DNA from 3 places in the Salipiger sp. ABF4_146 genome. Region 3 is predicted to be linked to each of the others. Evidence: riboswitches for the same ligand, from Rfam matches in the RefSeq annotation. Region 3 holds a riboswitch; each other region holds the start of a gene.
What was found. Region 3 has a riboswitch for thiamine pyrophosphate ahead of thiB (thiamine ABC transporter substrate binding subunit). Riboswitches for the same ligand answer to the same signal wherever they lie in the genome.
Positions count from the first base shown of each region.

Region 1: it holds a riboswitch for thiamine pyrophosphate, as region 3 does, so the genes downstream of both, thiD (bifunctional hydroxymethylpyrimidine kinase/phosphomethylpyrimidine kinase) here and thiB (thiamine ABC transporter substrate binding subunit) in region 3, are expected to answer to the same signal.
Region 2: it holds a riboswitch for thiamine pyrophosphate, as region 3 does, so the genes downstream of both, thiC (phosphomethylpyrimidine synthase ThiC) here and thiB (thiamine ABC transporter substrate binding subunit) in region 3, are expected to answer to the same signal.

Region 1 covers NZ_JBSWYX010000007.1:181,433-190,963, reverse strand. The annotation lists gene thiD (bifunctional hydroxymethylpyrimidine kinase/phosphomethylpyrimidine kinase) at 1-806, opposite strand, end outside; TPP riboswitch at 849-967, opposite strand; gene ACXAJT_RS12310 (dipeptidase) at 1,083-2,141, opposite strand; gene ACXAJT_RS12305 (hypothetical protein) at 2,166-3,590, opposite strand; gene phnC (phosphonate ABC transporter ATP-binding protein) at 3,881-4,699, shown strand; gene phnD (phosphonate ABC transporter substrate-binding protein) at 4,749-5,648, shown strand; gene phnE (phosphonate ABC transporter, permease protein PhnE) at 5,779-6,645, shown strand; gene phnE (phosphonate ABC transporter, permease protein PhnE) at 6,647-7,957, shown strand; gene ACXAJT_RS12280 (LbetaH domain-containing protein) at 7,958-8,581, shown strand; gene ACXAJT_RS12275 (alpha-D-ribose 1-methylphosphonate 5-triphosphate diphosphatase) at 8,786-9,531, opposite strand, start outside.
Region 2 covers NZ_JBSWYX010000007.1:193,348-202,878, forward strand. The annotation lists gene thiC (phosphomethylpyrimidine synthase ThiC) at 1-866, opposite strand, end outside; TPP riboswitch at 995-1,113, opposite strand; gene fabD (ACP S-malonyltransferase) at 1,324-2,259, opposite strand; gene ACXAJT_RS12340 (ABC transporter substrate-binding protein) at 2,536-3,750, shown strand; gene ACXAJT_RS12345 (ABC transporter permease) at 3,886-5,745, shown strand; gene ACXAJT_RS12350 (ABC transporter ATP-binding protein) at 5,742-6,512, shown strand; gene ACXAJT_RS12355 (ABC transporter ATP-binding protein) at 6,505-7,206, shown strand; gene ACXAJT_RS12360 (MarR family winged helix-turn-helix transcriptional regulator) at 7,289-7,735, shown strand; gene ACXAJT_RS12365 (multidrug efflux RND transporter permease subunit) at 7,751-9,531, opposite strand, start outside.
Region 3 covers NZ_JBSWYX010000002.1:488,234-497,764, forward strand. The annotation lists gene ACXAJT_RS05150 (DUF484 family protein) at 1-703, shown strand, start outside; gene ACXAJT_RS05155 (tyrosine recombinase XerC) at 700-1,626, shown strand; gene ACXAJT_RS05160 (ribonuclease HII) at 1,666-2,295, shown strand; gene ACXAJT_RS05165 (DNA methyltransferase) at 2,386-3,498, shown strand; gene ACXAJT_RS05170 (methyl-accepting chemotaxis protein) at 3,722-5,599, shown strand; gene aroC (chorismate synthase) at 5,667-6,767, opposite strand; TPP riboswitch at 6,907-7,013, shown strand; gene thiB (thiamine ABC transporter substrate binding subunit) at 7,064-8,044, shown strand; gene ACXAJT_RS05185 (thiamine/thiamine pyrophosphate ABC transporter permease ThiP) at 8,020-9,531, shown strand, end outside.

The DNA of each region.
Region 1 (9,531 bases), on a different contig from region 3:
TGGTGCAGCGGCCCGTGGCCGCCGCCCACCTCCAGCTGGTCTGAGGCTGCGAGCGCGCGCTGCAGGTAGCGCTTCGCCTCGGCCACCGCGTCTGGCAGCGCCATGCGCGGCAACAGCGCCGCGATCGCCGCCGACAGCGTGCAGCCGGTGCCGTGGTCGTTCTTGGTGGCAATGCGCGGCGCGCTGTAGCTGCGGGTGGCGCCCTGCCACCACAGCAGGTCGGTGCTCTCGGGGCTGCCCGACAGGTGCCCGCCCTTGAGCAGCACCGCCTCGGGCCCCATGGCGGAGAGCGCGGGCAGTTCCGCGGCCATCTCCTCGGCGGTCCAGTCGTCGCCGTGCTCGAGCAGAACAGCGGCCTCGGGCAGATTGGGGGTGATCAGCGTTGCCAGCGGCACCAGATCCTCGCGCAGCGCCGCCACCGCCTCCGGGTCGAGCAGCGCGTCGCCGCTCTTGGCCACCATCACCGGGTCAAAGACAATGTTTCGCGCGCCATGCGCCCGCAGCCGGTCGGCAACGGCGCGGATGATGCCGGGGTTGGCGACCATGCCGATCTTCACCGCATCCACCCGCACGTCGTCGAACACAGCGTCGATCTGCGCCGCGACGAACTCGGGCGACAGCGCCTCAAAGGCCCGCACGCCGCGGGTGTTCTGGGCCACCACGGCGGTGATGACGCTCATGCCGTAGGCGCGGTGGGCGGAGAAGGTCTTGAGATCGGCCTGAATGCCCGCGCCGCCCGAGGGATCGGTGCCGGCGATGGTCAGCACGTTGGGGATGCGCGCGGATGTGACGGGAGATTGGTCCATGGTGTTCAAGGGTTCGGCCTCCAAAATGAGGCCGGCGAGGGCATGCGGTCGCTCCACCTGTCCCTTCGCCGGCATGACCCGGATCAGGTTCAAAGGGTCACTGCGCCGCGAAGATGCCAGCAGTATCTCAGCCCCTTGCCGGGACCCCCCTAGGTGCGAGGGATCTTAGCAGATGAAGGGACCGGTTAAAGGGGTAAGGTCTCGGAAAGCCGGGGGCGCTGCCCCCGGACCCCCGGGATATTTGGGTCTAGACGAAGGCGCGGGGGCGTGGGGGGCTTATTCGCCCCAGGTCTTGCGCAGCACCCGCAGCCAGTTGCCGTAGCAGAGCTTTTCCATCAGCGCGGCGTCGAAGCCATGGGCGGTCATGGCATCGCGCAGGTTGGGCAGGCCGGCGATGTCGGTGATGCCTTCGGGCACCGTGGCGCCGTCGAAATCCGAGCCGAAGCCGACGCGGTCTTCGCCCAGCGTCTCGATCAGATGGTCGACGTGGCGCAGCACGACGTCGAGGCTGCACGAAGGGTCCATCCGCCCGTCCGGGCGCAGGAAGGCCGAGGCGAAGTTGACGCCGACCATGCCGTCGCTTTCAGCGATCATCGCAAGCTGCCGGTCGGTCAGATTGCGCGCGTGCGGGGTGACCGCATGGGCGTTGGAATGGGTGGCGACCAGCGGCGCCTCGCTGAGCGCGGCGACGTCATCCACCCCCTTTTCGTTGAGGTGCGACAGATCGATCATGATCTTCAGCTCGCAGCATTCCTTGACCAGCCGCTTGCCCGCTTCGGTCAGCCCCTCGCCGGTGTCGGGGGTGGAGGGGTAGCGGAAAGGCACCCCGTGGCCAAAGATCGTCGGGCGCGACCAGACCGGGCCCAGCGAGCGCAGGCCGCGGGCGTGCAACTCGTGCAGTTCGGTTAGGTCCGGGCCGATCGCCTCGGCGCCTTCGAGGTGCAGAACCGCGGCCATCTTCGGGCCGGTCAATGCCGTCTCGATCTCGGTGGCGGTGGTGCAGGGGGTGATGGCGCCCGCCTTGGCCAGCGCCTCGAAGGCCTCGACGCCCTGCCATGTGGTCGCCAGCGCCTCGGCATGGGGGATCATCTGCGGCAGGGGCAGGTCGTATTGCGGCTGCGCCATGGCGTCCATGTCGTCGCCGGACTTCGAGGGGCTGGGCACGAAGACCGCGAAGAAGCCGCCGCCGAACCCGCCCGTGCGGGCGCGCGGCAGGTCGATATGGCCGCTGGCCATGCCGTCCACCACATCCGCTGCGCTCACGGTCCCGCGCAGCAGGCGCAGCAGCAGGTCGTTGTGGCCGTCAAAGATGGGCGGGGTTTGGGCAAGGCTCATGGCGGAACTTTCGCGAGTTGGAGGTCAGAGGATGAAATAGCCGAGCGCAAGCACCCAGGCCGACAACAAGAGCAGCATGCAGATCATGTAGCTACCGTTCCAGCGCAGACCGACATGCCGCGCGCTGACGTTGCCGAAACTTCCCACCAGAAGCGTGGTGGCGGTGAAGGGCGAGCTGATGCCGCCCAAGGCCCAGCCGGCGGTGATCGACACCACGATGGCCTCGGGTGCTACGCCCAGATCGGAGGCGGCGGGCACCAGCGGTGCAATCAGCGTCACGGCGAGGATCGGGTTCATTCCCAACTGGCCGAGCAGCGGGATGATCCAGACGAAGCTGACCAGCACCAGCGCCGGGGGCAGGTCTTCGGGATGAAAGCCCGAGGCCTTGACCAGCGGTGCCAGCAGCGGCGCGCCAACGGTGCCGATGAACCCGGCCATCATCAGCAGCGTCACCTCGCCGCGATAGGCGGGCAGTTCCTTGAAGGCGAAGGCGCGGGCGCGCTGGCCCAGCGGTGCATTGCCCTCGCGCTTTTGCAGCACCGCCCATGCGGCGGCCATGCAGGGCACCACCAGCAGCACCAGCGCGATGATGCGCAGGCCGGTGAGGCTCTGCAGGAGCAGCACCGAGGTGACCAGCAGGGCAAGCAGGATCAGCAGCGGTGCCATCAGCGCCCAGCTGCCGTCTGGCTCGGCGCGCGGGGCGGGCGGATGCGACAGCTTGGGTTTGAAGATCGTATCGAGCGCCCAGCCGGTCAGGGTGATCAGCGCCGAGGTGCCGATCGCCGGCAGCACCACCGAGCCCCAGCTGGTGCCGGGGATCAGCGCGGTGGTGATCGCCACCGAGAACGACATGGGTGACCACGGCAGCGAGGCGACAAAGCCGCGCTGGATCGCAAGGAGCATGCGCCGGGTGCGGTGGTGGCGGATTTCCTCGTCGGGCTCGTCCGCCGCGGCGGCGGTGGCAAGGCTGCCGAGCAGCGCGATGGCGCCGTAGTTGAGCAGCAGAGCGAAGGCCTGCCCGCCGAGGGTCAGCGCGAGATAGCGTCGTCCCGGCGGCTGCAGTGCGAGGAAATTGCCTGCGGCGCGGATCGAACTGGCCTGCTGGGCAGCGCTGCGCAGCGTCGCCAGTGCGGCAAAGAAGGCGGCGATGAAAGCAGCCGAGTGAAAGGCGTTCAGCAGCACCTGCTGCCAGTCCGAAGCGCGCCAGACCAGCGCGAGGCTGAGCACGATCGCCAAAGCGACGAAGAACCGGCGCCCCGGCGCGACCTGCGACGCCAGCAGCCCGACCACCGCTGTCACGGCGGGGATGAGCCCCCAATCCAGACCGGGTGGTGCGATGTGCCATTCCGTGAGGATCACCAGACCGGTGATGAGGATCAACAGGCCGCCGATCAGCCGGTCGGTGAATTTTGGCGGGGAAGTAGGGGTCGTCGTTGCGCTCAGGGGCACGGGGCAGGGTCCAGTTTCGTGCGGGCTTTAGTCCGGACATAGACCACTGTTGCCAAGGGAGGGCAATGCCCCTGCGTCATCGCCGCCCGGCGAGTCTGCCGCGATGCCCGCGCGTTCGCCGCCAAATCATGCCTGTTTCAAGGGCAAAGCGCGGGTCACAAGGTCCGGATATGCCGGCGGTGCGGCGGCGTTAGAAAAGCTTCATCGAACCGACATGGAACCGATTCCGAAGCGTCACAGCCTCGATACCGTTCGGCGCGACACACCGCCCCGGACAGTCTGGGGGAAATATGCTCACCGTCGAGAACCTGACGAAGCGCTTCGGCGCGAATACCGCCGTGGACAACGCGAGCTTTACGGTCGACCGGCCCATGATGATCGGCATCATCGGGCGCTCGGGCGCTGGCAAATCGACCTTCCTGCGGATGATGAACCGTCTGACCGACGCCACCGAGGGCAAGCTGATCTTCGAAGGCCGCGACGTGTTGCAACTGAAGGGCGGAGACAAGCGCCTGTGGCAATCCGACTGCGCGATGATCTTCCAGCAGTTCAACCTCGTGCCGCGCATGGACGTGGTGTCGAACGTGCTGCACGGCACGCTGGCCAAGCGCGCGACGCTGGCCACGATGTTCAACCTCTACCCGCGCGAAGACGTGCACCGCGCGATCGACATTCTCGAGCGTCTGGGCATCGCCGGTCATGCCGCCAAACGCGCCGAGGCGCTTTCGGGGGGGCAGCAGCAGCGCGTCGCCATTGCGCGCGCCTTGATGCAGGACCCGAAGGTGGTGCTGGCCGACGAGCCCATCGCCTCGCTTGACCCGATGAACGCCCAACTGGTGATGGACGACCTACGCCGCATCCACGAGGAAGACGGCCGCATGGTGATCGCCAACCTGCACACGCTGGATACGGCGCGGCGCTACTGTGACCGGGTCATCGGCATGCGAGACGGGCGCATCGTCTTCGACGGCAGCCCGGCACAGCTGACCACCGGCGTGGCGCGCGACATCTACGGCGCCGGCGCCGATTTTTCGGAAAGCGCCACCTCCACCGAGATCCGCGACCCCGTGGCCGTGGCAGAAATTCGGGCTGCGGAAGTCGCGGTCTGACCACCCGGGCCCATCGGGACGGGCCCATTCCTTACATGAGGGACAGAAGATGAAGAAACTGATCGCAGCCGCTCTGGCCAGCACCGTGCTCGTGGGCGCCGCCCAGGCGCAGGAGATCTCCGAGTTCCGCCTCGGCATCCTCGGCGGCGAGAACGCCCAGGACCGTCTGGCCTCCAACCAGTGCTACGCCGAGAAGATCGCAGCGGCGCTTGGCGTCGAGGTGAAGATTTTTACCCCCGCCGACTACAACGGCGTGATGCAGGGCCTGCTGGGCGGCACCATCGACGCCGCATGGATGGGCGCCTCGTCCTACGCCGGCACCTATATCGCCGACCCCGAAGCGGTCGAGCCGGTACTGGTCAAGCAGAACCTCGACGGCTCCATCGGCTATTACTCGATCGGCTTTGCCCGCGCCGACAGCGGCGTGACCTCGCTGGACGATCTGGCCGGCAAGGAGTTCGGCTTCGGGGATCCGAACTCGACCTCGGGCTACCTGATCCCCTCGATCGAGATCGCCGACGCTGGCTACTCGATGGAGCCGGGCGATTACTTCTCCGATGTCGTCTTCACCGGCGGCCACGAGCAGACCATCGTCGCGGTCAACAACGGTGACGTCGACGCGGGCGTGACCTGGGCCGACGGTCAGGGCAACTGGGAAGACGGTTACAACTCGGGCGCGCTGCGCAAGGCTGTGGATGCGGGCCTCGTCGATATGAACGATCTCGTGCAGATCTGGCAGTCGAACGTCATCCCCGAAGGACCGTTCGTGATGCGCAAGGCGCTGCCGCAGTCGGTCAAGGACACCGTGACCGAGCTGACCGCCAACCTCTGGGAAGACGATGCCGATTGCGCCTATGGCGTGGCCGCCGGCGATGCCAAGGATTTCATCCCGGTGACCCACAAAGAGTACGAGTCGATCGTTTCGGCCCGCCGCTCGAAGATCAACTGATCGCCCAAGACCGAAGGGGCCCCGCCGATCCGCGGGGTCCCTTTTCGTTTCCCGGACCGCCGCCGCCAGAAAGCGCCGCCCCAGACGGGGGCAGGCCGGGCAGGGCGCGGGCCAGCCGCAGGACCGCCGCATGACACAGACCCCAGACGCCCCCCACGATCCGCGCGCCAATTACCTCGCGCTGATGGCCCGCAAACGCCTTTACGGTGGGATGACGCTCGCCATCTTCGCGCTGCTGATGGTCTCGGGCTTCACGCTGGCCGACAGCCGCAATGCCGGCGGTTTCTGGAGCGGCCTGCCGCAAATCTTCGATTTCCCGGCCGATGTGCTGCGCGACACGTTGCCCAAGCTCGACCGGCTTCCCGGCCATCTGGTCGACTACTTCCCGGCGCTGGTCGAGACGATCAATATCGCCGCCTGCTCGACGCTGATCGGTGCCGCGGCGGCGATGCTCTTGTCGCTGCTCTCGACCCGTGGGCTGGCGCGCTGGCCACGGCTCATCCCGGTCTTCCGCAGGCTGATGGACATCATGCGCGCGGTGCCCGAGATCGTCATCGCGCTGGTGCTGATCTTCGTGCTGGGCGGCGGGCCGGTGCCGGCGATGATCGCCATCGCCTTCCACACCGCCGGCGCGCTCGGCAAGCTGTTCTCAGAGGTCAATGAGAACGCCGATCTCAAGCCGGTCGAGGGGCTGTCGTCGGTGGGCGCAAGCTGGCTGCAGCGCATGTGGCTGGGTGTGGTGCCGCAGGTGGCGCCGAACTACTTCAGCTACGCGCTGCTGCGCTTCGAGATCAACATCCGCGCCTCGGCCATCCTCGGCTTCGTTGGCGCAGGCGGCATTGGCTACGAACTGCGCAACGCCATGGCCTGGGGGCAGGGGCGCTTCGATCAGGCTGCCGCCATCTTCATCCTGCTTTTCGCGACCATCGTCGTTTTCGATCAACTGTCGAGCCATGTGCGCAACGCCATGATCTCGTCCAAGAAAGGAGGCCTGTGAGATGGCCGACGCCGCGCTCTACGCCGCCGCCGACCGGCAGTTCTCCCGCAAGCGGCTGGTCTCTTTCGGCCTGCCCGTGGTGGTGCTCGCCTACCTCGTTTACATCTTCTTCGCCTTCGACATCGCAGGGCTTTCCGAGCGCGCGCGTTGGGACAACGCCCGCACGCTGCTGTCGGACGTCTGGAGCTACAAGACCCATGTCACCCGCGACAACCGCAACGGCGGTGTCGCGGTGGCGATCGAGGGCGAACGCAAGGGCGAATACCCCGAAGGCACAAGCCCCGACTGGGTGATCCCGCAGGCCGACGGCAGCACCCGTGTGCTGCTTGAGGGCGGGCAGGAAGTGCTCCTGCTGCCGGATAACGGGTTCCGCTGGGATGTGCCGGGTTACGGGCTGATCGAGGCGCGTCTGGATGGCCGCACGCTGGTCAGCAACCTGCCCGACGACGGGCTGCCCGACTGGATCTCGGCCTCCTCTTCGCGTCTTCAGATCAATGCCGAGGGCGCGCGCGTGGCGCTGACGCGCTCGAAGACCGAGCTGTTCCGCTATTTCCCCGGCTGGGAGCTGTTCTTCTTCACTCTCGACAGCCCCTACAATGGGCACGGGCTGGGCGACATTCTGTTCGGCGCACAGATCGATCCGGCGCGCGGCAATCTTGCGGGCGCGTGGCAGGATTTCTGGGGCAACGAGATGTGGCGCCACGCGGATGTGGCCTGGGCGCTGTTCGAGACTGTGCTGATGGCCTTTCTGGGCACTATGGGCGCGGCGATCGTGGCGCTGCCGCTGGCCTTCCTGTCGGCGAAGAACTTCGCGCCGCTGAGGGCCGTTCGCTTTGCCATGCGCCGGGTGTTTGACTTTCTGCGGGGGGTCGACGGGCTGATCTGGACCATCGTGCTTAGCCGTGCCTTCGGGCCCGGCCCGCTGACCGGGGCGCTGGCGATGCTGCTGACCGACACCGGCAGCTTCGGCAAGCTCTTCTCGGAGGCGCTGGAGAACGTGGATGGCAAGCAGATCGAGGGTCTTGCCTCGACCGGTGCCAAGCCGCTGCAGCGCTACCGCTTCGGGGTGATCCCGCAGATCGTTCCGGTGCTGATTTCTCAAATCCTCTACTATCTTGAATCCAACACCCGTTCGGCCACGATCATCGGTGCGATCACCGGTGGCGGCATCGGCCTGCTGCTGACGCAGGCGATGATCACCCAGAAGGATTGGGAAGAGGTGACCTATTACATCATCCTTATCGTGCTGATGGTCATGGCCATGGACAGCGCCTCGGGCTGGCTGCGCCGCAAGCTGATCAAGGGGCTCTGAATGGCACGCCTCGGCCTTGATCCGTTCATTCATCCCGAGTGCGAAATCACCGCCTCCGCGTTCGGCAGCTATGTCGAGATCGGGCGCGGCTCGCGGTTGAACCATGTGCAGATGGGGAACTACGCCTATTGCGACCGCTATGCCGACATCGCCAATTGCACGGTGGGCAAGTTCGCCAATATCGCCAGTTTCACCCGGATTGGTCCGACCGATCATCCGATGGGCAACGCGTCCTTGCATCACTTCTTGTATCGCTCGGGCGATTACTGGGATGACGCCGGGCGCGACGAGGCGTTCTTTACCGCCCGCCATGCGCGCCGCGCCCATATCGGCCATGACACATGGATCGGCCACGGCGCAGTCGTACGGCCGGAAGTGACGGTGGGAGATGGCGCGGTGGTGGCCTCTTCGGCGGTGGTGACCAAGGATGTGCCGCCCTACACGATCGTCGCGGGCGTGCCGGCGCAGCCGCTTCGGGCGCGCTATGCGCCGGACCTGGCCGACCGCATGATCGCGCTGGCGTGGTGGGATTGGCCGCATGAGGTGCTGCGCGCGCGGCTCGAGGATTTTCGGACCCTGTCTGCAGAGGCCTTCCTCGAGAAATACGCCGAGGGCCGCGTCTGACTAGAACGCCGCGATCAGGCGAAGATCCCCGTTCGCCGTGTCATCGATCTATGGGCGCCGCGGTTTGGCCGCCGGCCTTGGGTGGCCATTGGGGCGGCCCTTGCTGCATGGCCCGACTTTCATGGACCGACATGATGGGCCGACATGGGCTGAGAAGGGGCGGATCTGAAAAGCCGGGACCGCGCGGCGCGGATGCGGCCCGGCCTATTCCGCGGCGAGGCGGCGGCAGGGTAACGCCGCGACGAGGCGGGCGCCGGCCTCGCCTGCGAGATAGGTCAGGCGGCCACCGGTCACCGTCGCTTCGATGGTTCGGCTGCGGGCGTCGACCACCACGAAATCCGCCCGCTTGCCGTGGTCGAGCGTGCCACGGTCGGCCAGCCCCATGATCTCGGCGGGCGCGGTCGAGATCATCGCCCAAGCCTCGGGCAAGGATTTCAGCCCCTTGTCCACCAGCGTCCATGCCGCTTCGGAAAGGCAGGGGTAGTGATAGTCCGACACCAGCGCGTCGCACAGGCCCGCGGCGATCAGATGCCGGGCCGAGACATTGCCCGACTGGCTGCCGCCGCGCACCACGTTGGGCGCGCCCATGAGTACCGGATCGTTGCAGGCGCGGGCCAGTTTGGCGGCGCTGACCGTGGTGGGAAATTCGGCGATACGCGCCCCGATGAGCCGATAGTATTCGCGCGTCTCGCCGTCCGGGTCGTCGTGGCTGCCATAGCGGATGTCGTGGGCATCGAACTGCTCTGCCAGCGCGCAGAGGTGGCGCGGCACGTCGCGGCCAGAGGCGCGGGCGGCGCGCAGCATGGCGTGGAACTCCTCGGCGCTGCAGCCGGCGCGGGCGGCCCAATGCGCCAGCTTCATCGGCTCGCGCGCGGCGGTCTCCAGCGCCTCGGGCAGATGGTCGTTGAACACGACGTAGTCGACGCCGTAGCGCAGCACCGCAGCCAGCA
Region 2 (9,531 bases), on a different contig from region 3:
CGGAACACTTCCCATGTCAGGTCCTCGGCGATGCCACCGACCTTTTCCAGCGCCTGATAGAGCGGCACCGTGCCGATCGGCACCGGGCTGTTGCGCAGGATCCAGTCGCGGATGTTGTGGATGTTGCGCCCGGTCGACAGGTCCATCACCGTGTCCGCGCCCCAGCGCGTCGCCCAGACCATCTTCTCCACCTCCTCCGCCATCGAGGAGGTCACCGCCGAGTTGCCGATATTGGCGTTGATCTTCACCAGAAAGTTGCGGCCGATGGCCATCGGCTCAAGCTCGGGATGGTTGATGTTGGCCGGGATGATGGCGCGGCCGCGGGCGATCTCGTCGCGCACGAACTCGGGCGTCACGTGGTCTGGGATCGACGCGCCCCAATCGTGGCCATCGCGCACCAGCTGCGCCTTGGCCGCCTTGCGCCCGAGGTTTTCGCGGATGGCGACATACTCCATCTCCGGCGTGACGATGCCGGCGCGCGCATAGGCCATCTGGGTGACCGGTTTGCCATCCCTGCCCCGGCGCGGCGCGTGGCGGACGGGAAACTCGGGCACGGCGCGGGCGCCTTCGGCAAAGCCGTTGTCTTCGGGCTTCACATGGCGGCCGTCGTAGCTCTCGGTATCGGCGCGGGCGACGATCCACTCTTCGCGCAGCCGCGGCAGACCGCGGTCGATGGCGATCTCGGCGGCGGGATCGGTGTAGGGGCCGGAGCTGTCGTAGACGGTGACCGGCGGCTCGCCAGCCGAAGGGTGCAGGTCGATCTCGCGCATGGGCACGCGGATCTGCGGATGCTGCTCGCCCTTGTGCCAGACGCGGCGAGAGGCGGGCAGCGGCCCGCATGTGACGGTGGGAGTGAGGTCTTTCATCGGTCGGAGCCTCCAAGCTCAAAGCGGTGGAGACCCAGTTCCGTGCGTGAATGGGGTGACATCGCTGCGGCCAAGGCGCGGGTGTGCCCCGCTTTTCCTATCCGCATGGTCCGGGGCACAGAGCCCCCGGCAACGCCAGTGCACCATCCCTACGCCAGTATGAACTGGATCAGGTTCGTCGGGTCACTGCGCTGCGCGGACGCCAGCAGAATCTCAGCCCCTTGTCGGGACCCCCCGGGTGAGTGGCGCCACCCTGCGGCGAGTCGGGCGGGGCGTCAAGGTAGGGTCTCTGCCCAGCGGCGCGCGGGCGGCACTGCGTTGTTGAGTATTTTTGGAAAGATGAAGACAATGCCACGCCCAGAATGCATACGACCAGAATGCACACGCCCGGAATGCAAGAAGGGCGGCGCCACATGGCACCGCCCCCTGTTTTCTCTTGGCAGAGTTGAGGCGCGCCTCAGACCGCTTCGAGCGCGGCCTTCACGTCATCCGGCGCGCCGACGTTGCGCAGCGTGGCCGGACGGTGGATGCGTTTCACCATGCCCGACAGCGCCTTGCCCGCGCCGATCTCCCAAAATTCGGTGACGCCCTGCGCGGCCATGTAGTCCACCGACTCGCGCCAGCGCACCGAGCCGGTGACCTGCTCGACCAGCAGCGCGCGGATGCGGGCGGGATCGGTCACCGCCTCGGCGACCACATTGGCCACCAGCGGCACGCTCGGAGCGGTGATTTCCACCTGCTCCAGCGCCTCGGCCATGACCTCGGCGGCGGGGGCCATCAGCGCGCAGTGGAACGGCGCGCTCACCGGCAGCAGCAGCGCGCGCTTGGCGCCTTTTTCCTTGGCGATATCCACCGCCCGTTCGACCGCGGCCTTGTTGCCCGAGATCACCACCTGCGACGGGTCGTTGTCATTGGCCGCGGCGCAGACTTCGCCCTGCGCGGCCTCGTCGGCGACGGCGCGGGCGGTGGCCAGATCGAGCCCCAACAGGGCGGCCATCGCCCCCTCGCCCACCGGCACCGCCTGCTGCATGGCCTTGCCGCGGGTGCGCAGAAGCTTGGCGGCATCGCCGACGCTCAGCGCTCCGGCGGCGGTCAGCGCCGAGTACTCGCCCAACGAGTGACCGGCGACATAGCCCGCGGCGGTGATCTCGATGCCCTCCGCCTCGAGCGCGCGCATCGCCGCCAGCGAAGTCGCCATCAGCGCCGGCTGGGCGTTTTCGGTGAGCGTGAGCGTTTCGATGTCACCGTCCCAGATCAGCGCCGAAAGGCTCTCGCCCAACGCCGCATCCACCTCGTCGAACACGGCTTTCGCCGCCGGATATGCCTCGGCCAGCGCCTTGCCCATGCCGATGGTCTGCGCCCCCTGACCGGGGAAGATGAAAGCTCGCGTCATGATCGTCTCTCCTAAGGCTCGCGCGTGCGTGCGTTTGGCGCGCAGTCCTAGCGCCAAGCGACAGCCCGCGCAACGCCCCCAACGATGACGCCAGCGGTCTTCTTCTCTTGGCAAATACGCCGGGGGAGCCGCGCCCCGCGCGGCGGGGGCAGCGCCCCCTCTGCTGGCCGCCGACCGAAAACTGCGTCACGGCACCTTGGTAAGACGGCATATTCCGGCGTAAGAGGGGCAAAGCGCCCCGCCCCGAGCCGCGCCCCCAACAGGAGAGACATGGACATGACCCTGCTTCGACGCACCGTTCTGGCAGCCGCCGCCGCCCTGACGCTGGCCCCGGCGGCCGTGCTAGCACAGGAGACACCGGTCAGGATCGGCGACATCAACCACTACAAGCGCCTCGCCGCCTTCGCCGAGCCCTACCGCAAGGGCATCGAACTGGCGCAGAGCGAGATCAACGCCGCAGGCGGCGTGCTGGGCCGTCCGCTGGAGTTTATCTTCCGTGACGATCAGGGCGATCCGGCCGAGGCGGTGCGCATCGCCGAGGAACTGATGACCCGTGATGGCGCGGTGATGCTCACCGGCACGATCCTCAGCAACGTCGGCCTCGCGCTCAGTTCCTACGCCGCCGAAAAGCGCTATGTCTATCTTGCCTCCGAGCCTCTGGCCGACACGCTGGTCTGGGCCTCGGGCAACCCCTACACCTTCCGCCTGCGCACCTCGACATGGGTGCAGGCGGCGATGCTGGCCGAGCAGGCCGCGACCACCGATGCCATTCGATACGCCACCATCGCCCCGAACTACGCCTATGGCACCGAGGCGGTGGAGGCCTTCAAAGCCAACCTCAAGCGCCTGAAGCCAGAGGTCGAGTTCGTCGCAGAACAATGGCCGGCGCTGTTCAACATCGACGCCGGGGCGGAGGCTCAGGCGCTGGAACGCGCCAAGCCCGATGCAATCTACAATGTCACCTTCGGCACCGACCTCGCCAAATTCGTGCGTCAGGGCGGCGACCGCGGCCTGTTCGACGGGCGGGATGTCTACGGTCTGCTGACCGGCGAGCCGGAGTACTTCGAGCCACTCGGCGACGAGGCGCCCGAGGGCTGGTTCGTCACCGGCTACCCTTGGTATGATTTTGCCGCGGACACGCCCGGCGGTGCCTTTGTCGCCGCCTACGAGGAGATGTTCGGCGAGACCCCGAAGAACGGCAGCAACGTCGGCTACCTCACCGCGCTGTCGGTCGCCGCAGCGATTGAAAAGGCTGGCAGCACCGAGACCGAGGCGATCCGCGCCGCCTTCGAGGGGCTCGACATTCCCGACACCCCCGTCGGCCCGCTGCACTACCGCGAGATCGACAACCAATCGACGCTGGGTGCCTTCGTCGGCACCACAGCACTGAACGAGGCCGGAGAAGGCGTCATGGTCGACTGGTCGTATAAAGAGCCCGGCGCCTACATGCCTTCGGACGACGAGATCCGCGAGATGCGCCCTGCCGAGTGAGACAGCGGGAAGCGGGCGAAGGCGCCCGCTTTCATCTTTCCCCAAAACACCCTTCCCCAAACGCTCCGGGGTGACGGCCCTGCGGCCAAGAGCGGCAGCGCCCCTCCCCGGTTCCCTCTCCGAGTCTCTTGCACCATGGCCTTCTTCTTCGCCCTGTTCCTGACCGGTCTTGCCAATGCCGCGGCGCTGTTTCTTGTCGCTTCGGGGCTGTCGCTGATCTTCGGCGTCACCCGGATCGTCAATTTCGCGCATGGCTCGTTCTACATGCTCGGGGCCTTCATCGGGGTCACGTTGATGGAGCTTCTGCCCGGACATGTCGGATTCTGGGGGGCCATCGTGCTGACCGGGCTGGCGGTGGGGCTGATCGGCGCGCTGATCGAGATCACCGTGCTGCGCCGCATCTACCACGCGCCGGAGCTCTTCCAACTGGTTGCCACCTTCGGGGTGATCCTCGTCATTCAGGATCTGGCGCTGATGATCTGGGGCGCCGAGGACCGGCTCGGGCCCCGCGCGCCCGGACTGCGCGGCGTCTGGCGCATTTTTGGCGAGCCGGTGCCGAAGTATGACATCGTGCTCATCGCCATCACCCCGGTGATCCTCTTCGCCCTTTGGTATCTGATCACCCGCACCCGGCTTGGCACCCTCGTGCGCGCGGCGACGCAGGACCGCGAGATGGTCGGCGCTTTGGGCGTCAATCAGGCGTGGCTGTTCACCGGGGTCTTTGCGCTCGGCTCGGCGCTGGCGGGCTGGGGCGGCGCGCTGCAACTGCCCAAGGGCGGCGCCGATCTGCTGATGGATTTCAACATCATCGGCGCGGTCTTCGTGGTGGTGGTGATCGGCGGCATGGGCAGCCTGCCCGGCGCCTTCATCGCCGCGGTGCTGATCTCGGTGCTCAACGCGTTCGGCGTGACCTACCTGCCGCAATCGACGCTGGTACTGATGTTCGTCGTCATGGCCGTGGTGCTGATCATCCGCCCCTACGGCCTGCTTGGCCGCGAGGAAGTGGCGGGCGAGCACGGGCAGGTCGGCGCGCCGGAAACGCCCATCCGCCCGTATGGCGCCAAGGGCATCGGGCTGACCGCGGCGCTGCTGGCGGCGCTTGCGCTGCTGCCGCTCTTTGCCGACCAGTTCCTGATGGTTCTGGTGATCGACATCGTCGTGTTCGCCCTTTTCGCGGCAAGCCTGCATTTCATCCTTGGCAGCGGCGGGCTGATCAGCTTCGGCCACGCCGCCTTCTTTGGCGGCGGCGCCTACGCGGCGGCGTTGCTGGTGTTTCATACCGGCACGCCGATGGAACTGGCCTTTCTCTTCGCGCCGCTCGCCGCCGGGCTTCTGGCGCTGGCAATCGGCTGGTTCTGCATCCGGCTCTCGGGGGTCTATTTCGCCATGCTGACGCTCGCCTTCAGCCAGTTGGTCTGGAGCCTTGCATTCCAGTGGCGCAGCGTGACGCGCGGCGATGACGGGCTGATCAACATCTGGCCCGCCGACTGGCTGAACGCCACCGTGCCCTATTATTACTTCACCCTGATCCTTGGCGTCGGCGGCATTCTGACACTGCGCCATATCATCCACGCGCCCTTTGGCTATGCGCTGCGCGCCGGACGCGACAGCCCGCGGCAGGCCGAGGCGATGGGCATCGACGTCAAGCGCGTGCAATTGGTGGCCTTTGCGCTGGCGGGCATGATGGCCGGTCTTGCGGGGGGGATTTTCGTTTTTTCCAAAGGCTCGGTCTTTCCCACCGAACTGGAGATCGCCAAGAGCTTCGATGCGCTGATCGTCGTTTTCCTCGGCGGGGTGAAGACCCTGGCCGGCGGCGTGGTGGGCGCCAGCTTCATGACCTCGGTCGAGCATTGGCTGACCCGGCTGGAGTACTGGCGGCTGGTGCTCGGGCTGGTGATCATCGCCGTGGTGATCCTCATGCCAGAGGGCATCGTCGGCACGCTGCGTCGCGTGACCGGACGGCTGCGCCGCACCGATAAGGAGGCAACGCGATGACCGAGATCCTGCGCGCCGACGGCCTGCGCAAGAGCTATGACGGGTTTCTCGCCGTCGATGGCGTGTCGTTTGCCGTGCGGCAAGGTGAGCTGAAGGCACTCATCGGCCCCAACGGAGCGGGCAAGTCCACCTGTTTCAATATGCTCACCGGGCAGTTGAAGCCGACCGCCGGCGAGGTGTTCCTCAACGGCGCAAGGATCACCGCCAAACCACCGCGCGAGATCTGGCGCATGGGCGTCGGGCGCACCTTCCAGATCACCGGCACCTACCGTTCGATGAGCGTGATCGAAAACGTGCAGATGGCGCTCATCAGCCACCACCGTCGCATCTTTTCCTTCGGGCGCCGGGCGTGGACGCTCTACCGCGACGAAGCGATGGCGTTTTTGCGCACGGTGTCGCTGCAGGATCAGGCCGACCGGCCCTGCTCGGTGCTGGCCTACGGTGATCTGAAGCGGCTGGAACTGGCGATCGCGCTGTGCCATCGCCCACGGCTGCTGCTGATGGACGAGCCGACCGCGGGCATGGCGCCCTCGGCGCGCATTGCCCTGATGCAACTGGTGGCGGATATCGTTCGGCGCGAGGGGCTCTCGGTGCTCTTCACCGAGCACGACATGGATGTGGTCTTTGCCCATGCGCATCATATCATGGTGCTGAACCGCGGTCGCCTGATCGCCGATGGCGATAGCGAAGCGGTGCGCAACGATCCCAAGGTGCAGGAGGTCTACCTCGGCGGCGGAACCCTCTTTGCGGAAGGCAAACATGCTTAAGCTCGACAGTGTCCACAGCTATTACGGCAAGGCGCATATCCTCGACGGGCTGAGCTTCGAGGTCGGGCGCGGCGAGGTCGTCGCCCTGCTTGGGCGCAATGGCGCTGGCAAGTCCACCACGATGAAATCGATCATGCAGCTGCTGCGCCCGCGCAGCGGCGCGGTGCGGTTCGAGGGGCGCGATCTGATCGGCCTGCCCGCCTATCGGGTCGCCAAGGCGGGGATCGGCTACGTGCCCGAGGATCGCCGCGTTTTCAGCGATCTGACGGTGCTGGAAAACCTCGAGGTCGGGCGCCAGCCGCGCCGCGAGGGAGCGCCGCAGTGGACCGTCCCGCAACTGTTCGAGCTCTTCCCCAACCTAGCGGAGCGCCGCGCCAACCGCGGAAAACAGATGTCCGGCGGCGAGCAGCAGATGCTGACCATCGCCCGCACACTGATGGGAAACCCCGCACTGCTGCTGCTCGACGAGCCCTCCGAAGGCATCGCTCCGGTCATCGTCGAACAGATGGCGCGCAGCATCCTGCAACTGAAGTCCGAAGGGCTGACGGTGCTCATCTCCGAGCAGAACCTGCATTTTGCCCGCGCCGTCGCGGATCGCGCGATCATCATCGAGAGCGGCCAGAAGAAGTTCGACGGCAGTTTCGAAACGCTCGAAAAACAGCCGGAAATCCGCGACGCCTATCTTTCGGTCTAGGCGTGACGCCATGTAGCGCCAGTTCCCGTTGCGATTGCACGAGGGGCACCCTAGGTCTGAAGGATAAGGAGGATCCTGCCCCTTGGCCTACACGCCCGAAAACGACCGCACCGGCGCCCCGCGCTATCACCTCGACGATCAGGTCGGCTTCCTGCTCCGCCGCGCCTACCAGCGCAACTGCACGATCTTTTCCGACAGGGTCGGCGGCGCGCTGACCCCGGTGCAGTTCTCGGTATTGCAGCGCCTCGCCGAAGCCGGGCCGATGTCGCAGAACCTGCTCGGCCGCTCGGTGGCAATGGACGGCGCAACGACGAAGGGCGTGGTCGACCGGCTGGGTGCCCGCGGGCTCCTGCGCAGCGAGCGCGACCCGGCTGACAAACGGCGCCATCTGGTCTCGCTCACCGCCGAAGGACAGGCGCTTGTCGAAACCACCGTCAGCAAGGCGCTCGACGTCGCTGCTGAAACCCTCTCTCCGCTGCGGGCGCGCGAGCGTCAGACCTTGATCCGCCTGCTGCAGAAGTTGGTCTGAGGCCCGCGCCGCCGCCTAGGCTGCGGCTTTGCCTCCGCCGACCCGGCGGACCAGACGCATCACCAGCACGTAGAACCCCGGCACAAGGAAGATGCCGATGATCGTCGAGGCCAGCATGCCGCCGATCACACCGGTGCCGATGGCATTCTGCGCCGCCGCCCCGGCCCCGCTGGCGGTCGCCAGCGGCACCACGCCAAGGATGAAGGTCAGCGCGGTCATCAGGATCGGACGCAGGCGCAGTTGCGCCGCCTCCTGCGCGGCCTGTGCGATGCTACGCCCTTGCCGCCGCAGGTCTTCGGCGAACTCCACGATCAGGATGGCGTTGCGCGCCGCAAGCCCGATGGTCGTCAGGATGCCCACCTTGAAGTAGACGTCGTTCGACTGGCCAAAGAGGTAGGCTGCCAGAAGCGCTCCCAGCAGGCCCACCGGCACCGACAGCATCACCGAGAAGGGGATCGCCCAGCTTTCATAGAGCGCCGCCAGTGCAAGGAACACCACCAGCCCCGAGATCGCGTAGAGCAGCGGCGCTTGCGCGCCCGACTGCTGCTCTTGGTACGACAGCCCCGTCCACGCCAGCGAATAGCCGCCGTCCATCTCACTCACCAGCCCCTGCATCACCTCCATCGCCTCGCCCGAGCTGACGCCCGCGGCCGGAGAGCCAGAAACCTCGATGGCGGAGGTGGCCGAGTAGCGCTGCAGGCGCGGGGCCACAGGCTCCCACTCGGTGGTCATGAAAGATGAGAAGGGCACCATCTCGCCCTCGGAGTTGCGGGCGTACCAATCCATGATGTTGTCGGGCTGCATCCGGTGTTCGGCGTCGGCCTGCACGATCACCGGCCGCAGTTCGGAGCCGAGGATGAAATCGTTCACCTCGCTGCCCGAGAAGATCACCGACAGCATCGCATTGATCTCCGACAGAGTAAGACCAAAGCTCTCGGCCTTCTCGCGGTCGATCTGGATGCGCAGCGCGCTTTCGTCCTCGGTCCCCGACACCCGCACGTTGGCAATCTCTGGCCGCGCCGCGGCCTGCGCCTCGAGATCGTCGGCGGCGTCCTGCAGCGCCACGATGCCGTTGCCAGCCTGATCGACGAGGTAGAAGGAAAAGCCGCCGGTGTTGCCCAGACCGCGGATCGCGGGCGGCTGCATCACCATGATCTGCCCGGCGCGGCTCGACGCGAAGGCCGCGCTGGCGCGCGCCGCCACGGCGCTGGCAGACAGCTCGGGGGTGTCCTCGCGCTGCGCGAAGTCGCGCAGTTTGACGAAAACCATCGCCCGGTTCTGCCCGGACCCACCGAAACCGAAGCCCAGCGAAGCGAAGGTGCTTTCCACCGCGTCGCCTTCCTGTTCGAGCAGATAGTCCTCGACCTGCTCCAGTGTCGCAAGCGTCTGCTGCGTGGTCGCGCCTTCGGTGAGGTTGATGATCGTGATCAGCACCCCCTGATCCTCGGGCGGGATGAACGAAGAGGTCAGCCGCTCGTTGACCATCCATGCCCCGCCGAGCGATCCGAAGAGCACAAGCAACACCAGCGCCGGCATCTTCAGCGACCACGCCACCGCACGGCCATAGCCCTCGGTGACTTTGGCGAGGCCAGAGTTGAACCAGCGCGCCGGGGCGAATTTCGTCGGGCCATGCGCGGGCTTCAGCAGCCGCGCCGACATCGGCGGCGAAAGGATGATCGCCATCACCAGCGACAGCGCCATCGCCGCCACCATGGTGATCGAGAATTGCCGGTAGATCACCCCGGTCGAGCCGCCGAAGAACGCCATGGGCAGGAACACCGCCGCGAGCACCACAT
Region 3 (9,531 bases):
GAGCAGTCCCCGTATCGACGAGACGCTGCGCGAGCAGCTCCTCTCGCGCCCCGACATGATTCTCGATGACCGCGATCTGATGCAGGCGCTCATCGCCTCTAACGAGAGCGCGATGGGCAGCAATATCGTCGACCTGCGCGGTCTGGCGATGGAGCGGCTGGAGACCCGGCTCGACCGGCTCGAAGACACCCATCGCAGCGTCATCGCTGCTGCCTACGAGAATCTCGCCGGCACCAACCAAATCCACCGCGCGATCCTGCGCATGCTCGATCCGGTGGATTTCGAGCCCTTCTTGCGCGACCTGAACGGCGAAGTCGCGGCCATTCTGCGGGTCGACATCATGCGTCTGGTGCTGGAAACCGGCCACCCCGACGACACCCGCACCGTCAGCCGCCTTGGCGACGTGCTGTCGCTGGCCGAGCCGGGGTTCGTCGCCAGCTACCTGACCGAACGGACCGACGCGCCGCTGCGGCAGGTCACGCTGCGCCAGCTCGGCGCGGGTGACAGCCGCATCTACGGCCCCAAGGCAGACTGGATTCGCTCCGAGGCCTGCCTGCGGCTCGACTTCGGGCCGCGCCGCCTGCCCGGCCTGCTGGTCATGGGCTCGGAAGACAGCAACATGTTCACCCCGCAGCAGGGCACCGATCTGCTCGCCTTCTTCGGCGGCGTCTTCGAGCGCACCATGCGGCGTTGGCTGTCGTGAGCCTCGCGCTCACCCCCGCGGCGCGCGACGCGCTGGAGGGCTGGCTCGACCACGCCCGGGCGCTGAAGAACGCCTCAGAGAACACCATCACCGCCTACCGCGCGGATGTGGCCGAATTCATCGCCTTTCTCACCGGGCACCACGCCGAGCCGCAGGGGCTCAAGCCCCTGGCACGCGTCACCACTCCCGATATGCGCGCCTTCATGGCGCATCTGCACGCGGGCGGAGCGGCGCCACGCTCCATGGCGCGCAAGCTGTCGGCGGTGAAGAGCTTCTACCGCTGGCTGGCCGAACGCGAAGGGTTCGAGCCCACCGCCGTGCTCTCGGCCCGCGCGCCGAAGTTCCAGAAGAAACTGCCGCGCCCGCTGACCGAAGACGCCGCCCGCGCGATGATCGACACCGTCGAAATGCAGTCGGCGCAAGGCTGGATCGGCGCCCGCGACGCGGCGGTGGTCACGCTGCTCTACGGTTGCGGCCTGCGCATTTCCGAGGCGCTGGGGCTGACCGGCGCCGACTGGCCGTTTGGCGAGTCGCTGCGTATCCTCGGCAAAGGCGGCAAAGAGCGCATCGTGCCGGTGATCCCCGTGGCCCGTCGTGCCGTCGAAACTTATCTGACGCTCTGCCCGTTCGACATCACCCCCGAAAGCCCGATGTTCCGCGGTGCCCGCGGTGGCAAGCTGAACGCGCGGCTCATACAGTCCGTCACCGAAAAGGCGCGCATGCAGCTCGGCCTGCCTGCCAGCGCCACGCCCCACGCCATGCGCCACAGCTTTGCCACGCACCTGCTTTCCGCTGGCGGCGATCTGCGCGCCATTCAGGAACTGCTCGGCCACGCCTCGCTCTCGACAACGCAGGCCTATACCTCGGTCGACAGCGTACATCTGATGAAGGTCTATGAGGCGACGCACCCCAAGGCGCGCTAGCCTATTGCCCCCCGGCGCCCGCGCGCGCAGAACGGGCCTATGACTGGACCTGACACTTCTCTCGAATCGCCGTTCTGGGCCGAAACCAAGCGCGTCGCGGGCGTCGACGAGGTGGGCCGCGGCCCGCTCGCCGGCCCCGTGGTGGCCGCCGCCGTGATCCTCGACCCGGCGCAGATCCCCGCCGGCCTGAACGATTCCAAGAAACTCACCCTCAAGCGCCGCGAGGCACTGGAGCCGATCATTCGCGCGCAAGCCAAGGTCGGGTTGGGTGTCGCCTCGGTGGAAGAGATCGACGAGATCAACATCCTGCAGGCGACCTATCTGGCCATGCGCCGCGCCGTCGCCGCGCTGCCCGAAGCGCCCGACCACCTGCTGATCGACGGCAACCGCCTGCCCACGGATCTGCCCTGCCCCGCCACGCCTGTGGTTAAGGGAGATGGTAAGTCTGTGAGTATCTCGGCCGCGTCGATCATCGCCAAGACATGGCGCGACGCACTGATGCGGGACTTGGCGCAACACCATCCAAATTATGGTTGGGAGACCAACGCAGGTTACGGCTCAAAAAGCCACATGCAGGCGCTCCGAGATTTCGGTGTGACCCCACACCATAGAAGATCCTTCGCCCCCATACACAATATCTTGTATCAAGCCGCAAACGTAAGGTCCTGATTTAAAAAAACAAATTGACCCCGATTCGTCGTTCCCGCATTTTATCCCCAATCCACAGAGCGCAAAAATGCGCCGGGGCAGAGGCAGAGAATGACAGCGATGACCAAGACAAAGGGCGCCACGGCGCTCCCACTCAACACGATTCTTTCCGGCGACTGCATCGAGCAGATGAACGCCCTGCCGGAGGCGTCGGTCGACCTCATCTTCGCCGATCCGCCGTACAACCTGCAGCTGAGGGGTGATCTTCACCGCCCCGACAACTCGCGGGTCGACGCGGTCGACGATCACTGGGACCAATTCGACAGTTTTGCCGTCTACGACCGGTTCACCCGCGCTTGGCTGAAGGCTGCCAAGCGCCTTCTCAAGCCCAATGGCGCGCTGTGGGTGATCGGCTCCTACCACAACATCTTCCGTGTTGGCGCCGCGCTGCAGGACGAGGGCTACTGGATCCTCAACGACGTCGTGTGGCGCAAATCCAACCCGATGCCGAACTTCCGCGGCAAGCGCCTGACCAACGCCCATGAGACGATGATCTGGGCCTCGAAAAGCGAAGGCGCGAAATACACCTTCAATTACGAGGCGCTGAAGGCGCTGAACGAAGGCGTGCAGATGCGCTCCGACTGGGTTCTGCCGATTTGCAACGGCGGCGAACGGCTCAAGGACGCCAACGGCGAGAAGGCGCATCCGACGCAGAAACCTGCTTCGCTGCTGCACCGCGTTCTGGTCGGCTCCACCAACCCCGGCGACGTGGTGCTTGACCCGTTCTTCGGCACCGGCACCACCGGCGCCGTCGCCAAGATGCTGGGCCGTGATTTCATCGGCATCGAGCGTGAGGAAAGCTACCGCGAGATCGCGCAGCAGCGCATTGATGCCATCCGCACCTTCGACGGCGCGTCTCTGGAAGTGACCAAAGCCAAGCGCGCCGAGCCGCGCGTGCCCTTCGGGCAAGTGGTCGAACGCGGCATGCTCAGCCCCGGTGAGACACTGGTGTCCCCCTCCGGCAAGAGCGCCAAGGTCCGCGCCGACGGCACGCTGGTGGGCGACGCAGTGAAGGGCTCGATCCATCAGGTCGGCGCCCAGCTGGAAGGTGCGCCGTCGTGCAACGGCTGGACCTACTGGCATTTCAAACGCGAGGGAAAACTGGTGCCGATCGACGTGTTGCGCCAGCAGATCCGCGCCGAGATGGCTGACCGCCCGAACTGAGTCCTCGATATACCATAAAGGTTTGACGACCGCCGGTGCCTGCTTCGGCAGGCACGACCTGGCCCCGCCTGCGCCTCTGCGCGGCGGGGCATTTTTCATTCTGCCGCCCTCGCGGACGGAGGGAAGTCGCATCAATCCTATCTATCCCGAAGGGTTTGTTTACCTGCCGCTGATAGCGAAGACCTGTCCGGCGCCCCGCGCCATATCCAAACAGGAATGGGTGATGAGCAGGTTTTCCATCCGTGTACAATTGCTGATCCTCGGATCGGCCTTCATGCTCCTGACGCTGGGGGTGGCCGTTGCTTCTTGGCTTATTCAGGCCCGCATGTCGGACAGTCTCGAATTCGGCAATGACCTTAGGCAGCAGACATCCGTCCTGATGGCGGCGCAGGGGCGGATAGATCATGCGGGCACCGCGATTTTGCACTTCGAGCACAGCGGTAGCGAACCGCTGAACGACCTGCGCGCCGATCTTCTGTCACTTCAGACCCTGATCGACGATGCCAGCTCTGCCTTCCTCGCCCCAAAAGCGCCAGAAGCCGCCCGCCCGGAAATGCTGACCCGGCTGCAGGAAGTCGCAACCAATGCGCAGTCTTTGGTGCCACAGATCGACACGCTGACAATCCCCGGACTCACCATCTTCGAACGGGATGCCCACATCAGCAAAGTGCTCTTGCCTGCGCTCGACGAGGCCCGGGAAGAGGTGCAAGCGATGCGAGACGAGTTGCGATCACAGGCCGAGCGGGCCGACAATATGGCGCGCACCGCGATGGACACCGGTTTCCTGATGCTCATCGGCGCGAACGGCATTGCGGTCACCCTTTCTCTGATCTGCGTCGTGGTGTTCGGAAAGCTCCTCGCCCGCCCATTCCAGACCGCCGCCAGCGCGGTCGAGCGCATCGCCCGGCAAGACTACGAAACCGAGATCGCCGGTCTTGAACGTGGCGACGAGGCTGGCTCGATCGCCAGAAATCTCGAAGCACTCCGCGATCGTCTGCGTCAGGCGGAAGACACCGCCGAGGAGGAGCGCGCCGCCAATGACCGCCGGCTGTCGCTGTTCACCGCCCTTGGCAACGCAATGAGCGGGCTGACCCGCGGCGAAACGGACCACAGGCTGGATGCAGACGACTGGCGCACCCTTGGCGACAGCGCCGTGCGCCTGTGCGATAATTTCAACGCGCTGGCGCAGGGGATCAGTAGGCTGGTGAGCTCTCTGCGCACCTCCACCGATACGGTGCAGCGCAATTCGCAAGAGCTATCCTCCATGTCGCGCGAGATGTCCCGGAGGTCCGAGGTTCAGGCGGCAACGCTCGAGGAATCCGCCGCCGCGCTCGAGCAGCTATCCTCCAGCGTCCGGGCCGCCGCTGACCGCGCCGAAGACGCCGACCGCCGCGTCGGTGAGGGGCGCCGCCGCGCCGAGGAAGGCGGCGCTGTCATGGAAAAGGCACTGACCGCTATGGGCTCGATCGCAGCGTCCTCCGACCAGATCACCCAGATTATCGGCGTGATCGACGACATTGCCTTCCAGACCAATCTGCTCGCCCTCAACGCCGGGGTCGAGGCCGCTCGCGCTGGCGAGTCGGGCAAGGGGTTCTCGGTGGTCGCCTCCGAGGTGCGCTCACTGGCGCAGCGTGCCTCCGAATCGGCGCGCGAGATCAAGGCGCTGGTGTCCAACAGCTCACAGCAGGTGAAGGACGGCGGCCAGCTTGTGGAACAGACCGGCACCGCGCTTTCCGATATCGTGCGCAACGTCAGCGAGGTGTCCGACCTCGTTGCCGAAATCGCCACGGCGGCCAAGGAACAGGCAGCGGGCCTACAAGAGATCAACGTGGGTGTGGCCGAACTGGACAAGGTCACCCAGCAAAACGCGGCGATGGTTGGCGAGACCAGCACGGCCAGCGACCAACTCAGCAGCGAAGCCGAGCGGCTTTCTTCACAGCTTGGCCGCTTCATGGGAGAACAGGAGGCAACCGCTAAGGAGGTCACGCCACTGGCGGCGCCCATCGAAGACTTCGAGCCGGCACCGCCTTCGGAGCCGCCTGCGCTGCCCGCGCCACAACGGGCCGCCGCTGGCAGCGACGTAAGCTGGGAAGAATTCTAGCGCTTCCCAAAAACAAGCGCGGGCCAGCTAACGCTGACCCGAAACCGCAAAGCCAAGGCGCTCGCGATCAGCCGATCTGCCCGCGATTTGCCCCGACCTGGCCGCGATGCAGCAACAGGTGGTCGAGAATAACACAAGCCATCATCGCCTCACCCACCGGCACCGCCCGAATTCCCACGCAGGGATCGTGACGCCCCTTGGTGACGATATCGGTTTCGTCACCGTCCACCGTCAGCGTCTTGCGCGGCGTCAGGATCGAAGAGGTCGGCTTCACCGCGAAACGCACCACCACGTCCTGCCCGGTGGAAATTCCGCCCAGCACACCACCCGCGTGGTTCGAGCTATACACCGGACCGTCCGGCCCCATGGTGATCTCATCGGCATTGGCCGAGCCGGTCAGCGCCGCCGCCGCCATACCCTCGCCGATTTCCACGCCCTTCACCGCGTTGATCGACATCATCGCCGCAGCGAGGTCGGTGTCGAGCTTACCGTAGATCGGCGCGCCCAGCCCTGCCGGCACGCCGCGCGCCACCACCTCGATCACCGCACCGACGCTGTCCCCGGACTTACGCAGCCCGTCCAGATAGTCGGCCCAGCCCTCGGCAGCCTCCGCATCGGGGCACCAGAACGGGTTGCGCGCGATCTCATCCCAGTCAAAGCGGTCACGGTCGATGCCCTGCGGCCCCATTTGCACCATGAAGCCGGTGATCGATAGTCCGGGCGCCAACTCTGCCAGCGCCGCCCGCGCCAGCCCGCCGGCGGCGACCCGCGCCGCCGTCTCCCGCGCCGAGGAGCGACCGCCGCCACGATAGTCGCGGATGCCGTACTTCTGGTAGTAGGTGATGTCGGCATGGCCGGGCCGGAACTTGGCCGCGATCTCGGAATAATCCTTCGATCGCTGGTCGGTGTTCTCGATCATCAGCTGCACCGGCGTGCCCGTGGTCTGCCCCTCGAACACTCCCGACAGGATCTTCACCGCGTCGGGCTCGCGCCGCTGCGTGGTGTATTTGTTCTGCCCCGGCTTGCGCAGGTCGAGCCAACGCTGCAGCGCCGCCTCGTCGATCGGCACCCCCGGCGGGCAGCCATCCACCGTGGCACCAAGCGCCGGCCCGTGGCTTTCGCCCCAGGTCGTCACACGAAAGAGATGGCCGAAGGTATTGAGGCTCATGGGCTTGTCTCCTGTGTCGCGCCGCGCTCTCTGCTCGCCCAGCCTGTTAGGCCAGCACGGCCCTTGTCTCAAGGGAATTGTCGTGACGCGCCGCGGCGAGGAATTCATCTTGTCAGCCGCCCCGCCCGCCGCTAGGTCTTGCGCTACCTCGGGGTGCCGCGCGATCCACGCCGGCTGAGATGCCACTGCGAACCCGTTGAACCTGACCCGGTTAACACCGGCGGAGGGAAGGTCATGGCCCAAGGCCCACGCGCCCCGGCCCATCTTGCCCTCTCGCCGCAAATTTGGAGGATGCCATGAAGGCCATCAGTTTTGCAGCGGGATGTCTCTTTGCCAGCACGGCGCTGGCGCAGGAGAACGTTCTGACCGTCTACGCGGGCGATTACGTCGTCTCGGAATGGGGCCCTGGCCCGAAGATCGAAGAGATGTTCGAGGCGCGCTGCGATTGCGACCTGCAGTTCAAGCCCGGCGATCTGCTGCCACGGCTGTTGCTCGAGGGCGAACGGACCGAGGCCGACGTGGTCTTTGGTCTCAACACCGACGTGACCAAGCAGGCCCGCGAAAGCGGCCTCTTCGCGCCGCACAATGTGGACCTCTCGCCCCTCACCTTGCCGATCGAATGGACCGACGACACCTTCCTTCCCTACAACTACGGCGAGACGGCCTTCATCTACGACACCACGCGCCTGCCCGAACCGCCGCAAAGCTTCGAGGCGTTGCTTGAGGCGCCAGACGATCTGAAGATCGTCATTCAGGACCCGCGCAGCTCGATCTCCGGTCTGGCCATGGCGCTCTGGATCCACGCGGTGTTCGGCGACGAGGCCGAGGACGCATGGCGTAAATTGGCACCGAAGATTCTCACCGTCACCAAGGGCTGGTCCGAAAGCTACGGGCTGTTCACCGATGGCGAGGCCGACATGGTGCTGAGCTATACCACTTCGCCTGCCTATCACATCATCGCCGAGGACGACCGCAGCAAGAAGGCGCTGATTTTCCCCGAGGGGAACTACTTCATGGTCGAGCTGGCCGCGAAGGTCGCCAGCACCGATCAGCCGGAACTGGCGCAGGCGTTCATGGAGTTCATCTTGACGCCCGAGTTCCAGCAGATGATCGCCACGGGCAACTGGTCCTTCCCTGCGGCGCTGCCGCACGATGAATGGCCCGAGGGGTTCAAGGAGCTCGAACTGCCGACCAAGGTGCTGTTCTACTCCGAAGATGAGGCCGCCGCGCTGCGCGACGAGGCTATCGAGGCATGGCGCCGCGGCCTCTCGCAATAAGCGCCGCGCTCCTCGCGGCCGGGCTGGTGCTGGCACTGGTGCTCGGCCCGGTGGCGGCGGTGCTCTCGCGCGCCGGTGGCTGGGGCACGCTCGGCCCCGGCGACTGGCAGGCACTACGGTTTACGCTCTGGCAGGCGCTGCTCTCGGCAGTCTTTTCTCTGGCGCTGGCGATCCCCGTCGCGCGCGCGTTGGCGCGCCGGAGCTTCCCGGGACGCGGGCTGTTGATCTCGCTCTTGGGCGCGCCCTTCATCCTGCCGACCATCGTGGCGGTGCTGGGGCTGATCGCGGTCTTCGGCCAGAACGGCATGGTCAACGGCGCACTACGCGCCCTCGGCCTGCCGGGCTTCAGCATCTACGGGCTGCACGGCGTGGTGCTGGCCCATGTGTTCTTCAACCTGCCACTGGCGGTGCGACTGCTGCTGCAGGGCTGGCTGGCGACCCCCGCCGAGCGCTTCCGCCTTGCCGCTTCGCTGGGGCTGTCACCTTGGGGGATATTCCGCACGCTGGAAGCGCCGATGCTGCTGCGCATCGCGCCCGGAGCCTTTGCGGTGATCTTCGTCATATGCCTGTCGAGCTTCGCCGTGGCTCTGACGCTGGGCGGCGGGCCGCGCGCCACGACCGTCGAACTGGCGATCTATCAGGCGGTGCGCTTCGATTTCGACCTCGGGCGTGCGGCGCTGCTGTCGGTGATCCAGCTTGGCCTCGCGCTGGCCGCCGGGCTGCTGGCGCTGCGCCTCGGCTTGGGCGGCGGCTTTGGCGCGGGGCTCGACCGCATGGTGACGCGCTGGGACGGGCGCAAGGGCCTGCACCGCGCCGCAGACGCCGCGTGGATCGTCGTGGCCGCGCTTTTCCTGCTGACCCCGCTCGGCATGGTCGTCGCCCGCGGGCTGCCCGGCCTGACGCAGCTTGGCACGGGGTCTTGGGAGGCGGCGTGGAACTCACTGACCGTGGCGCTGGCCTCGACGCTGCTGTGCCTCGCGTGGGCGCTGCCGCTGTCCACCCGCTGGGGCGAATGGATGGGGCTGGCGGGCATCGCCGTCTCGCCCCTCGTGCTGGGCACCGGGCTTTTCCTGATCGTCCGGCCCTTTGCCAATCCGCTGTCACTGGCGCTGCCGGTGACCACTTTGGTCAACGCGCTGGTCGCCCTGCCCTTTGCCCTGCGCATCCTGCGCCCCGAGGCCGAGGCGGTGCGCGCCGATTACGCGCGGCTGGCGCAGGCGCTGGGGCTGACCCCGCTCGCATGGGTCCGGCTCATCCTGCTGCCGCGCCTGCGCCGCCCAATCGGGTTTGCCGCCGGGCTGACCGCCGCGCTGTCGATCGGCGATCTGGGAGTCATCGCGCTCTTTGCCGACCCAGAGCGGGCAACCCTGCCGCTGCAGGTCTACCGGCTGATGGGGTCGTACCAGATGGACGCCGCTGCCGGGGCGGCGCTGCTGCTACTGCTGTTCAGCTTTGGGGCCTTCTGGCTCTGCGACCGGGGGGGCCGT